One region of the Parendozoicomonas sp. 2304DJ65-17 genome, then DNA from elsewhere that is predicted to be linked to it. Evidence: predicted binding sites of a transcription regulator. Region 1 holds the regulator's gene; each other region holds the start of a gene.

Region 1 (4,288 bases):
CAACACTGCAAGATGAGCTGACAGAGGGGAGAGGAATTAAACCCGCCGAAACGGGTTTAATTTACGGCATTAAACAATTCTATCTTATTGTTTAAGTCCTGCGGGGAAGGGGCTTAGAAGCATCTTCCAGCTCGGTGATACGCGCATCGTACTCGTCATGATCTTCAAGCTTACGGTTAGCCGCTTCAATCAGAAGCTTGTTTTCAGTAATCCGCTGTTCATGATCATTGGTTTCAGAGTTACACAGGCGACCACGTGTAGCGGTTCTTACACCCCAACGCAAGAAATCAACACCCATGGGGACTAGACCAACCGACCAGCCACCCTTAACCGCAGCCTTGTAGCTACCACCAGCACTCAATGCCTTGGTCGTCGCCTCAGAGCAACCAGCGCTTTTTGCAAAATTGTAAGCGCTCTTGGAAACTGCTTCTCCAGTTCCACCGAAGACAGCCCCGGAAATGATCCATGGCAGGTAATGGTAACTAAAGGATCTTATTCCATATAGGAACATAGAGCATACTTCTTTAGCTCCACGACCAGCAGAATAGAATGCGTTTGCGACTTTACGCTGACCAACAGCAGTTGAAGCAGTGTCATCACCGCCACCCATCTCAGCATCCTGCTGAGGGTTGCTAACTTCTACAGTTCGACCAGAGTTCTGCGCAGGGGGCCTAGTGTAATAACCCAGAGTTGTTAGTGCACCTACTCCTGCTGCAACAACACCGCCAATGATTAATGGACTTGGCATAAAAACCTCCATAGTTTTCTAGTGTTACCTGATCCCATAATTGTGTTTGAGCACAAATGGCCCGCCGGGCACATACCGGATCAGACGTTATGAGGCCTTCCAGCCTCCCATGCATGCCCAAAAAGCCCGGCAAGCCGGTGAGTTCATGCTTGTCACTATTGACCGGAGACTAACGAGGAGGTTCGTGAATGGAGGCGGTTCTGTCAGATTCACTAACGGGATTGATCAGGAGCAACGGAATGGCAACTCGGCAGAAAAACGGGTTCTCTATTGATAAACAGCAATGTGTGACCGATTTTTTTTCCGATGGGTTTTAATTTTTTTTGTAATGGCAACCCTAAAAGACACCAAAAAGATGACAAGAGACCATCATTTGAACAAAAACAACAGAAAAAAAACCATTATAGGTATCTGCCACAGGGTTAAAGTTAGCCCCGTATTCCCATACAATAGGCTCACTCTCTACATCAGCCAATCTGGTTCTTAGGGGCTCAATATGGCGCCAAAACTGAACGTACGGCATGCCAGCCAAGTAGCCTGCAGGGACTGTAGCCTGAGTCCTTTGTGTCTGCCACTGGCGCTTAAAATAGAAGATATTGATGATCTCGATGAGATCATCAAGCGCGGCAGACCATTGAAAAAAGGCGAACATCTGTTCCTGGAAGGTGATGCATTTCACAGTGTTTTCGCAGTGCGCTCCGGTGCGCTGAAAACATACACATCCACCAATGAAGGTGAAGAGCAGATAACTGGGTTCTACCTGCCCAGTGAACTGGTCGGCCTCAGTGGGCTGGATACAGATACCTATCCGGTGTCTGCCCAGGCTATTGAAACCACCATGGTTTGCGAAATTCCCTTTGATAAGCTCGAAAAGCTCTCCGACAGTCATCCTGCTCTGCGCCGCCAGCTTATGCGGATCATGAGCAAGAAGATTCGTGAAGACCAGCAGATGAAACTGCTGTTGTCGAAGAAAAATGCTGACGAGCGTATTGCGACATTCCTCATCAACCTGGCCAGTCGTTTCCGGCGCCGGGGTTTCTCCTCACAGTCTTTCCGCCTGTCCATGTCCCGTAACGAAATGGGCAACTATCTTGGTCTGGCGGTAGAAACTGTAAGTCGTGTTTTCACTCGCTTCCAGAAGGCGGAACTCATCCATGCCAACGGTAAAGAGATTGAGATTACCAACGCAATGGAGCTGTGTAGCCTCGCAGGTGGTAAACTGACTGACAGTCCTGAGGTTGTAAACATTCAGTAAGTTAGTGATATGAACCAATCTGCATTTAGCGAAGATCGTCTGCGCGGCCTGATCCGGGCCGTGCCTGACTGGCCGGAACCCGGTGTTATGTTCCGTGACATTACCACCCTGCTCAAGTCTCCCGAAGGCATGGGCATGGTTCACGAAACGTTTGCCGAACGTTACCGGAACAAGGGCATCACCCATATTGGCGCCTTGGATGCCCGGGGATTCTTGTTGGGAGCACCACTGGCTGCAACCCTGCACCTACCTCTGGTTATCTTCAGAAAGCCCGGCAAACTCCCCGCAGAAACAATATGCGAGGAATATACACTGGAATATGGTAAAGCAGCCCTTGAGGTTCATACCGACTCTCTTTCCGCTGGCGACAAGATCGTTCTGATTGATGATCTTATTGCTACTGGCGGCACCCTTCTGGCAGCGACCAAACTGGTTAATCGCCTGGAAGCAGAAGTCGTAGAAGCAGCAGCCATTATCGACCTGCCAGCTCTTGGTGGCTCATCCAAGCTGAAAGAAGAAGGCATTGCTTCCTTCGCACTCACCAGCTACTGATCCCCTCCGAACCAGTCTGGAATAACCGGGCTGGTTTACTTTCCTTTCAATTTTGCCGATGTCTCTTTCTGAAAGTTCTGTTATACCTTTAGGTACAACAACGGTTCTCATCGGAAGAGATAAAAGATATGGGTATCTGTGCCAAGGAACTGCGCACACTGGTTATTCGCCCCACGTTAAAACATTTAGGCCTGTGGAGCCCCGCTGCTGAGGATTTACTTTTGGGGACGGCAGCCCAGGAGTCAGGGCTTGGGGAACATCTCAAAATGGATAACCAGCGAGCACTGGGTATCTACCAGATCACACCCCGCATGCACCGAAATGTTTGGGATAACTTTCTTTCTACTCAGCCGGAACTGGCAAGCAAGGTGAGAGGTCTGGCCAGCCAGCATGAGTTTCTTCAGCATCCTCACGCCGAATTAGCCACAAACCTTTCTTACGCGACCGCGGTTGCACTAATGATCTATCTTCGCCGTGGTAAACCGCTGCCTGCCAACTTCAAAGATAACCCCAAACGGTTGGGGCGCTGCTGGCACAACAACTTTCACAGTAAACCACAGGGTACTGTCGATGACTTTGTCGACCACTACAACACCCTGATCCGAGGCAAGGAAACGAGCCAGAGCTAAGAAAGTCAGATTCTGGTATATGACAAGCTGCTTCAGCGGTTATTGCCCACGTGCTTCCGCACATTTCACACACAGGTTGGTGTAAGGCATGACTTTAAGGCGTGCCAAAGGAATTTCCCCACCACAGTCAACACAGAGGGTGTACTCTTCCTCGTCAATACGCTCAAGAGCTTTCTGGATAAGATGAAGTTCATTGACGGCCTCATTACCAAGAGCGTCTATTACCTCATCGTTTTCCCGTTCCTGAGCCTGCTCAGACCAGTCAGCATTGGCTTTTCGGGTAACATCTTTTTTTATGTTATCCAAACGCGCTTGCAACTCTGCCTGACGACTCAGCAACACTTCACGAAATTGGTCATATTCCCCTTTCATGGTTGATTCCCTCTGCACTTTCCTGACTTATGGAACTAAGACTGGCTGACTTATCACTACAGAAATGCCCTTATTCTTACATCTGGAGCAGGCATCCCCTTACATGATTTATGACTTCTTATATTTTGCATTCTAGGGTTTACGATCAGCGCGGCTGGTGACATATATCAACAACAGGCTGACCGAGTTTAGCAAACCTTCCGCGCCTTCCAGCAACAGAAACGGCCTATCACTATAATGCGACGTTTTAGCAGGAATACCAAGGGGCACATATCACAAGTCAGAAAAGTATGGCCAGTCAGGCAAGGATTGCCGGAATAGGCATCAAAATGGCTGCCGCGGATCCCATATAGTACGCGTGGCCAATGAATCCATTTCGGGGATATTCCTGTTTTACCAAATTGAGTACTTTTTTATCGATCTATGCCTAGTGTTGCACTTAACTGGCACCAAACCTCTTTCGTGTTGCACTTGCTCAAATTTATCCCCTTCTTCCCGGAAAAACTGTTGCACTTGGATGAACTCTTTTATTGCACATTGTTGCAGTTGACCACCAGAAATCCCTTACCCGCCAAGCCCTCAACCTTCCCACAATTTCGAAAAAAAATGGAACCTGATTCACATCAAAAAACACCTCTCCGTTAATCGTATCTTTGCCAGTGAAGAGAACAATTAATCAGTTCAAATAAACCGGCAGAGGGAATGAAAGATGAGAACATTTAGTCATATCGG
Region 2 (4,288 bases), on a different contig from region 1:
GGCATCAACTGGGTTTACCAGAATCTCCTGACGGTTAGCGTCGTGCAGAACATCAACGTTGCCGTAGGTGGAGTGGGTGCGGGACTTGTAGTGGAAACCAAACATCTGCAGCGGGTATTTGTCTGCATGAGGGGCTTCGTGGCCTTCCCACATGGATACATACTCAGGCAGAGGCTTGATGTATTCGTCGTCTTTCAGAGTCCAGCTCTTGGACAACTCTGCCAAACGCTCGGAGTAGATCTCGATCTTGCCAGATGGTGTTGCCAGTGGATTGGCTTCTGGATCATCACGGAATGCCTTGTACTGAACATGAGGCTGACCAGGGTTCTTTTTCTTCACAATACCTTTTTCAACAAAGGTCGCGAAGTCTGGCAATTCCGGGTTGTTCTTGCGGGCGTTGGAGTAAATAAACTCCAGCCATTGCTGCTGGGTACGACCTTCGGTGAATTTCTCTTTCACACCCAGACGTTCGGCAATATCGGCACACATATCGTAAACCGGGCGACATTCGTGCAGAGGCTTGATCGCCTGACTGCAGCAGATGGCGTATCCCATGTTGCCGGCACTGCCCTGAGTGGCGAAATCCATCTGCTCAGCGATGGTCAGGTCTGGCAACAGAATGTCGGCAACGCGGGCAGAAGCAGTCATGTGGTTATCAATCACCACAATCATTTCGCACTTGCTGTCGTCTGCCAGAATCTCGTGGGTACGGTTGATCTGGCCGTGCTGATTCACCAGGCAGTTACCGGCGTAGTTCCAGATAAACTTGATAGGTGAGGTAAGCTTTTCAACACCACGGATACCGTCGGTTTTATCAGTCATTTCATCATGACGGATAATGGCATCTGTCCACATAAACATGGGGATAGACGCCTGCACCGGGTTGCTCAGCTTGGGGAAGGAAGCAAACGGCATGTAGTAACCGCCTTCACGGGCACCGGTGTTACCACCGTGAATACCTACGTTGCCGGTCATTACAGAGAGCATGGAAACTGCACGGCAGCTGTGCTCACCATTGACGTGACGCTGCATACCCCAGCCCTGAGCGATATAGCAAGGCTTGGCACCGGCAATTTCGCGGGCCAGACGGGTAATAGTCTTGGCAGGAACACCACAGATTTTTGCTGCCCACTCTGGCGTCTTCGGCGTTTTGTCTTCGCCCTTACCCTTGATGTAAGACACCCAGGAGGCCCCCTTGGGAGCAGACTCAGGTAGAGAGTTTTCGTCGTAGCCGATGGTGTAACGATTCAGGAATTCGTGATCCACCAGGTCTTCAATGATCATCACGTAAGCCATACCGGCTACAAATGCAGCATCGGTACCAGGGCGAACAGGCACCCACTCATCTTTCTCACCCAGCAGGTTAGTGTCAGTCAAACGCGGATCAACACAGATCATGCGAGCGCCACTACGACGGCGGGCTTCCTGCAGATGATAGGTAACACCGCCGCCACTCATGCGAGTCTCGGCCGGGTTATTACCGAAATAAACCACCAGCTCGGTGTTTTCAATATCGGTCACACAGTTACCACCCACCCAGCTACCACCAAACATATAAGGCAGGCCAACAGCGATCTGGGCTGTGGAGTAGTCACCATAGTGGTTCAGGTAACCACCATAGGCATTCATCAAGCGGGCAACCATGGTGCTGGAAGGCGGCCAGGATTTGGTCACAGTTCCGCCCAGAGTACCGGTACCGTAGTTCAGATATACGGCTTCGTTACCGTATTCACCAACAATTCGCTTCAGGCTGCCGGCAACGGTATCCAAAGCTTCATCCCAGCTGATGCGCTCAAAGCGGCCTTCGCCACGTTTGCCCACACGCTTCATTGGGTATTTGATGCGGTCAGGGTTGTATACGCGCTTACGAATAGAGCGGCCACGCAAACAGGCACGAACCTGGTGTTCACCCCACTCTTTGTCGTCACCGGTATTATCGGTTTCAACCCATTTGATCACGTCATCGGAGACATGCATTTTAACCGGGCAGCGGCTGCCACAGTTCACAGTACAGGAAGACCAGACAACCTTATCTGTACTCTTTTCACTTGTTTTCTTATTGGAAGCAACGGCTTTGAAAGGTAAGCCGGAACCCATAACTGCGGCGGCACCGCCTGCAGCTGAACTCCATTTCATAAAGGTACGACGGCCCAGAACGGAGCTAAACACACGTTTAATAGTGTCAGACATGGCAATTCTTCACGGGTGATAATATGCGCCAGCGATGACTATTTGCTGGCACAATAATCACACATGAAATGTAAGGGCTTTGTACTGATATACGACAATAGGTATAGAAAGCACACAAAGGAATTACCACCATAGTGGTACGGCATTCACCAACCTATCAACAGCTCACAACAAATTCCGACACAATAAAAACACCTTCGAAAATTTTCTTTCAAATTATGCATTCAACATTAAAATCGGTAATTCAATTAACAAAAAAAAGACAGAAGAATTTATAATGAGAAAATTTGTAGTCGTTTTGTTTGCGTCATTGCTGATGGCAGGGTGTGGTGCAAAAAAACAGATTGTAGTGACCGAAAATTCATACAGTTCTAATGTCTACCCATCCATAAATATTTACCTTCCTGAAAAATTTAAAATAGTTCCTGTCTATAAAGGCAGCGAACGAAGCCAATACGTTGATGCTTTTGGAAGCAGTATTTTGTTTACCCGCAGTAATAGTTGGCTTACACGAAACAGTAACGACAATGTAGAAGTTTATTTATCTTTTGAGGACATGCGGGTACCACGCAGAAATGCCATCTGGCTTCCTCTGAAAAAAACAGATCCCAAGTCCTGCTTTGGCGACGAGACAATCATTAAAGATGTAACATTTGAATCCTGTGTGTTCGAAGAGCCAATCAGTGAAAAAAGAAGAGGGAGCTGGGAATCCGCTGGAATGACCATTGATCTCGGCGCACTGTGCTTCCGCACAGTTCTTTTGCAGTACTTACCAGGCAACCATGAAACAAGAAAGCTTTTGATCAACTACACCAAGCCAGGAGCCTGCAGCCACCCAATGACTAACGAAGAGAAAGAAGATCTTTTAAACGAAGTTATTGAGGTTCTGGAGGGCAAACCAACATCAATCATGGCCTGATAAAAAAATACCTCCCTTCCCTGAATTAGAGAGAAGGGAGGTATTTAGATTAAGGACGAATCATTTCAAAAGTCTGCTTTGAACCAATCGACCATGAGCCGGCACTCAAACCAGCACCACCACCGAAGTCTGCTCGCAGATAACGACCATTAGCCGCTCGTAATGCAACTCGCCCGTTACCAAGATCAGTAATTTCAAAAGTTTCACGGCTTCCAATCTTGGTACCGTTAACTTTCAAAGTTCCAAACAGCTTGGAATCAAGACGAACAAAATGACCGTCACGGGCTTTCAGCGCAATCTTGTTATATCCAACCTGTACAACCTGAAAACTTTCCCAGGTTCCAATCTGGCTGGAACCTGCAGAAATAAAACTGCCACCACCACTCATAGCCCTCATGTAATGACCATTACGGGTTTTGAAATGCACAATGTCTCCATCGTAAGGGAAAAGAGAACGCGAAGGTTCGGCCGCTGTTGGAAACTTGAAAGCACCGTTCACTGCATAATGATCAGAGAGATCCCACTCTCCCCACAGGCTAGGGGCACTGCTGCGAGGCGCAAAGGCATAGTTTACAGACTCAACCGGATTCAGGTTATCCCTGCCATAGAGTACATAATCGAGATACTCAACAAAGGGAGCATCGGCCCAGACATTCACCCGGCTGTCATAAGTAGCAGTCAACCCAGTGTTAGCTGGCTCAACAGCTTTCAGGCTGATCAGCATCTGCTCACGATCCTGAGGCAGGGTCAGCTTGTTAACATTAAAGTCTCCCCCCATTAACACAGGCTCATCAGCGGGAATGTTTTTGGAGCGCACAAACTCACCCATCTGCGCAATCTGTGCCATTCGAGCCGCACGATTTGGCGCATCATCAGACGACTGGGTATGAGTACCAAAAATATGGTAAGGCTGACCTTTCTTGTTGATTTTTACATAAATAACCGCACGGGAGGCTGCACATTGAATACCATCACAGGTGTCGTAGAACTCCACATCTTCTTCAAGAATCGGCCACCGGGAAACGATTCGGTTGCCGGATTCCATCAGCTTGCCAACTTTAAAGGCTTTACCTGTTTGATAAGGGTATTCAGCACGAATTGCCGCTCTCAGCTTATCGCTGGGAATATCATCAAACAGTTCTGAGAATACAATGGCATCGTAGCCTTTCAGATGAGCAG
Region 3 (4,288 bases), on a different contig from region 1:
CTCTTGGGGATCGCGTTGCTCGCCAGCTGAGTGCTGCTCACGAAGGTGAGATAAAAGTTAAGCGGGTTGAGTTTGTTGGGCCGCAGGTTGGTGAGCAGCTTCGTGACCAGGGTGGCCTGGGAATGATGCTGGCACTGGCTCTGGTTATGCTCTACATCGCTTTCCGGTTCCAGTACAAGTTCTCACTGGGGGCGGTTATTGCTCTGGCGCACGACAGTTTGATTGTTCTGGGTGTGTTCTCTCTGTTTAATCTGCAGTTTGACCTTACCGTACTGGCAGCGATTCTGGCTGTTGTCGGTTACTCCCTGAACGACACGATCATTGTGTATGACCGGGTGCGGGAAAACTTCCGCAAGGTGCGTCGTGGTACTCCTGCCGAGATTATCAATATCTCCCTGAGTCAGACCCTTGGTCGTACTTTGGCCACGTCGGGTACCACCATCATGGTTCTGCTGTCTCTGTTTTTCCTGGGTGGCGACATGATTCATGGTTTTGCAACAGCGCTGCTGGTAGGTGTGGGTGTGGGTACATACTCCTCCATCTACATCGCTTCTAATATGTTGTTGTACATGAATATTAACCGTGAGGATCTGATTGTTCCTGTACGGGAAGATGAAGTTGATGATATGCCTTAAGAGCTAGTCGTAAACTTAATAAAAAGCCCGGGCTCATTGTGAGTTCGGGTTTTTTTCTTTAAAGCCTTCTGCTCCATGAGAGGAAGGCTTTTGTATAGGGGCTACTTTTAGGTGCTTATATAAAAGCAGGTCTTGAAGGTGTTTTGTGGATATACGGACAGCTGAGCAGTCAGATGTGCCAGAGTTGGTGGAAACTCTGACTCAATCTTTTGTTTCGGAACCCTTCTTTCGTTGGATGTATCCCGATGAAGATCGTTATTTTCGGGTGATTCCTGATATGTTCCGGATGGCAGTTAAAGCACCGTTAGAGCAGGGGACGATTTATGTGTCACCGAATTGTGAGGTTGTATCCGTTTGGATAGCTGATTTTGACCCATCTGTTGAAACTGGCTTGATGTCGGATGAGAAACTGCAGCTACACAAAGAAAATATTGCACCAGAAAGGTTTGAGGTTCTGGTTAAGGCTCTTGAGCAAATTAAATCTTCTTTTCCCAAAGAGATATTCTGGTATGGAATGTATCTTGGTGCGCTTCCAGGTAGTCAGGGAAAGGGATTGTCGAGAGCTCACCTCAACCACGCCTGTCAGGTATTGGATGGGCTCGGAAGAAAAGGCTTTTGTGGTGCCAGTGAAAAGCGTAACAGAGACTATTACACACGCTACGGGTTTCAAACTGTTAGCAGCGTAAGCATTGAGGGCGCACCCAGCTTTTCTACCATGTTGCGTGAGCCAAAGAATTAGGCAGGGCGTTGCTGTTTGGCGCTGCCTAATCTGACGACTGGGATAGGGCTACTTGCGGTGAAACAGGCGATCCATCCAGGAGCGTTTGTCGTAGCGAGCTTTTACACCTTTTTTCAGCATATGCGGTGCATACAGCATATCTTCTTCAAGAATGTGGCGGGTCAGCCAGTTCTTCAGGAAATGCAGCAGTTCAAAGCCTACATGTTTTCCAGCCGCAACTTTATCTCGAAGCTCGTTAATCTGTTCAATCAGAAGCTCGTGGTGATGTTTGTGTTCTTCGTAATCGGGGTAATCCAGAACTCGCATCAGGCTCTCTTCAACGGCGAAGTGAATGCGAGTGTAATCGGCAAGATCATTGAGGGTGGAGACGGTGGCTTCGTTGCCATGGTGCTCTCGGATTGCTCGATAAAGATTGTTAAGTAAGTCCACAAGGACTTTATGCTGTTCATCGATTTCCTGGATCCCAACACTGAGTTCATCGGTCCAGGTGATCAGCTCTCTGTTATTATTTGAAAGCACTTGTGCTGCCACATCTGACATTGATACCTCCCTCTTATTGCATATTTATAATTGTTTGCAGAGTGTGGCAAATACGTAGAGGGGTGTATTGATGTGGATCAATAACCAATAAAAGTGGCAGAGGTGTTGTACAGAAAAGCCGCGCCCGATAAGGCCGGGCGCGATTTTGAAGGTGAAGATTACTTCATGTCTTCAGTCAGGAAAGGCTGAATTCTGGTCAGTACTTCCTTGAATACTCGTGGTGCACCACAAACAATCTGACCTTTTTCCAGATGCTTGTTGCCGCCGCGGAAGTCGGCAACCAGGCCGCCAGCTTCGGTAACCAGCAGGCTGCCAGCAGCCATATCCCATTCGTTCAGGCCGAATTCCCAGAAACCGTCGTAACGGCCAGCAGCAACGTAGGCCAGGTCCAGTGCGGCAGAACCAGGACGACGAATGCCAGCTGTTTCGCCAACCAGGCTGCGGAACATGCTCATGTAGTTATCCATGTGGGTCAGCTGACCTTCACGGAATGGGAAGCCTGTTCCCAGCAGTGCGCCCTGCAGGCTGGTACGGCTGGTTACACGGATGCGTCGGCCGTTCAGGGCTGCACCCTGGCCACGGCTGGCAGTGAATTCTTCAAGACGCATGGGGTCGAATACAACGGCGTGCTCAATACGGCCGCGGTATTGGCAGGCAATAGATACGGAGAACTGTGGCAGGCCGTGGATGAAGTTGGTGGTGCCGTCCAGAGGGTCAATGATCCACAAGTAGTCTTCGCCTTCACCTGTGCCGGGTTGGTGACCGGTTTCTTCACCGAGGAAACCGTGGTCAGGGTAAGCCTTTTTCAGGGTGGAGATAATGGCACGCTCAGAAGCCTTGTCGATCTCTGTTACGTAATCATTGGCTTCTTTCTTCTGAACCTTGATAACGTCCAGTTGTTCGTAGCCCTGAGTAATAATCTCGCCAGCCTTACGCGCAGCGCGCAGGGCAATAGTAACCATCGGTTGCATATCGGGATGTGTATTCTGTGAGGTAAAAGAACATTGTTAACCGGCGGATTATATCAGCTGTTTATGGTTTGCGCAGGATGTTCGGTGTGAAATAAGTGTATTGACTGCTGTTCGGGGGGGCAGGATAGGTGGCATTACTTGGCTGGCTCTGGACGAGAGATGGATTTAGGCAGAATTTTCACTCACATGTTCTGATAGAATGCGTACATCTTTTTACTTAATGGGCCTTTCTTTCGAGAGGGTGACTGGTTGTTATTGATGTCTTCTGAACAAAACCCCTGCAAAAACATTCGGGTCGTGCTTGTTAATACCACCCACCCCGGCAATATCGGGTCGGCAGCCAGAGCTATGAAAACCATGGGGTTGTCCTCTCTGTATCTCGTTGATCCGGTGGACTTTCCTTCTGGTGAGGCCAGAGCTCTGTCATCCGGTGCTACAGATCTGCTCGAGAGTGCAGTCGTTACCAGCACACTTGAGGAAGCTATTGCGGATTGTGAGCTGGTGGTTGGTGCCAGTGCCAGGGTGCGAGGGATTTCCCTTTCTCTGACTGATCCACGAGATACTGCCAAGGACGTTGTGGCAGAAGCGAAAGATGGGGCAAAGGTGGCATTGGTATTTGGCCGTGAAGATCGCGGATTAACCAATGAAGAGTTGCGTTTATGCCACCGTCAGGTGCATATTCCGTCTGTTGCAGAATTCAGTTCCCTGAATCTTGCAGCATCTGTTCAGGTTTTGAGTTATGAGCTGCGTATGGCTTCTCTGGCTCAGGAAGGTGCCAGTAAGGTGCCAGAGGTCAGAGAAAATGCGCCAGCATCCTCTGAGCAGATGGAAGGTTATTACAAGCATCTAAGAGAAACCCTGGAAGATGTGGGTTTCTTTAAAAGCTGTAACCCAGACAAGATTATGGCGAAACTGCGTCGTCTTTATGCCCGCAGCCGCCCGGATCGGGTTGAGTACAATATCCTTCGAGGTATTCTCTCTGAAACGCAGGTTGCTCTTCGTAATTTGCGAAAATAAGTAGTACAGAATGAGTTGTGCGGGAGTGGATCCAGCGCAACTCATCTGATTTAGAAAAGCATCGCTCCGGAAAGAGAGTCTGGTGCCATACAACAACAGGAATGCGTAGCCATGTTAGAAAGAATTCGTGAAGATGTTCGCAGTGTGCTGGATAGAGATCCCGCAGCGCGTAACACTTTTGAAGTTCTGACCAACTATCCGGGGCTGCATGCACTGCTATTACATCGTCTTGCGCATCCTCTCTGGTGTCGAGACTGGAAGTGGCTGGCGAGGATGATATCTACATTTTCCCGCTGGCTGACCGGTATTGAGATTCACCCGGGCGCAGTTATTGGGCGACGTTTTTTTATTGACCACGGTATGGGTGTGGTTATCGGTGAAACTTC

The links. Region 1 encodes FNR, which switches genes on or off when oxygen is low (the NO sensors DNR and NnrR bind a similar motif). Its sites were predicted from a motif close to TTGATNTANATCAA; they were not measured.
Region 2: a site for FNR is predicted at 2,275-2,288, ahead of ACY2RR_RS01185 (DMSO/selenate family reductase complex A subunit). Genes of this name have one in related genera too.
Region 3: a site for FNR is predicted at 1,982-1,995, ahead of ACY2RR_RS08190 (bacteriohemerythrin). Genes of this name have one in related genera too.

The regions. Positions count from the first base shown of each region.
Region 1 is NZ_JBYVJV010000018.1:32,814-37,101, reverse strand. It holds gene ACY2RR_RS24240 (hypothetical protein) at 92-748, opposite strand; gene fnr (fumarate/nitrate reduction transcriptional regulator Fnr) at 1,245-2,003, shown strand; gene ACY2RR_RS24230 (adenine phosphoribosyltransferase) at 2,013-2,555, shown strand; gene ACY2RR_RS24225 (hypothetical protein) at 2,684-3,184, shown strand; gene ACY2RR_RS24220 (TraR/DksA family transcriptional regulator) at 3,224-3,556, opposite strand; gene ACY2RR_RS24215 (VOC family protein) at 4,266-4,288, shown strand, end outside.
Region 2 is NZ_JBYVJV010000001.1:260,831-265,118, forward strand. It holds gene ACY2RR_RS01185 (DMSO/selenate family reductase complex A subunit) at 1-2,190, opposite strand, end outside; gene ACY2RR_RS01190 (putative periplasmic lipoprotein) at 2,468-3,109, shown strand; gene ACY2RR_RS01195 (endonuclease/exonuclease/phosphatase family protein) at 3,159-4,288, opposite strand, start outside.
Region 3 is NZ_JBYVJV010000002.1:711,015-715,302, forward strand. It holds gene secF (protein translocase subunit SecF) at 1-635, shown strand, start outside; gene ACY2RR_RS08185 (hypothetical protein) at 781-1,374, shown strand; gene ACY2RR_RS08190 (bacteriohemerythrin) at 1,423-1,914, opposite strand; gene ACY2RR_RS08195 (inositol monophosphatase family protein) at 2,073-2,885, opposite strand; gene ACY2RR_RS08200 (RNA methyltransferase) at 3,144-3,902, shown strand; gene cysE (serine O-acetyltransferase) at 4,014-4,288, shown strand, end outside.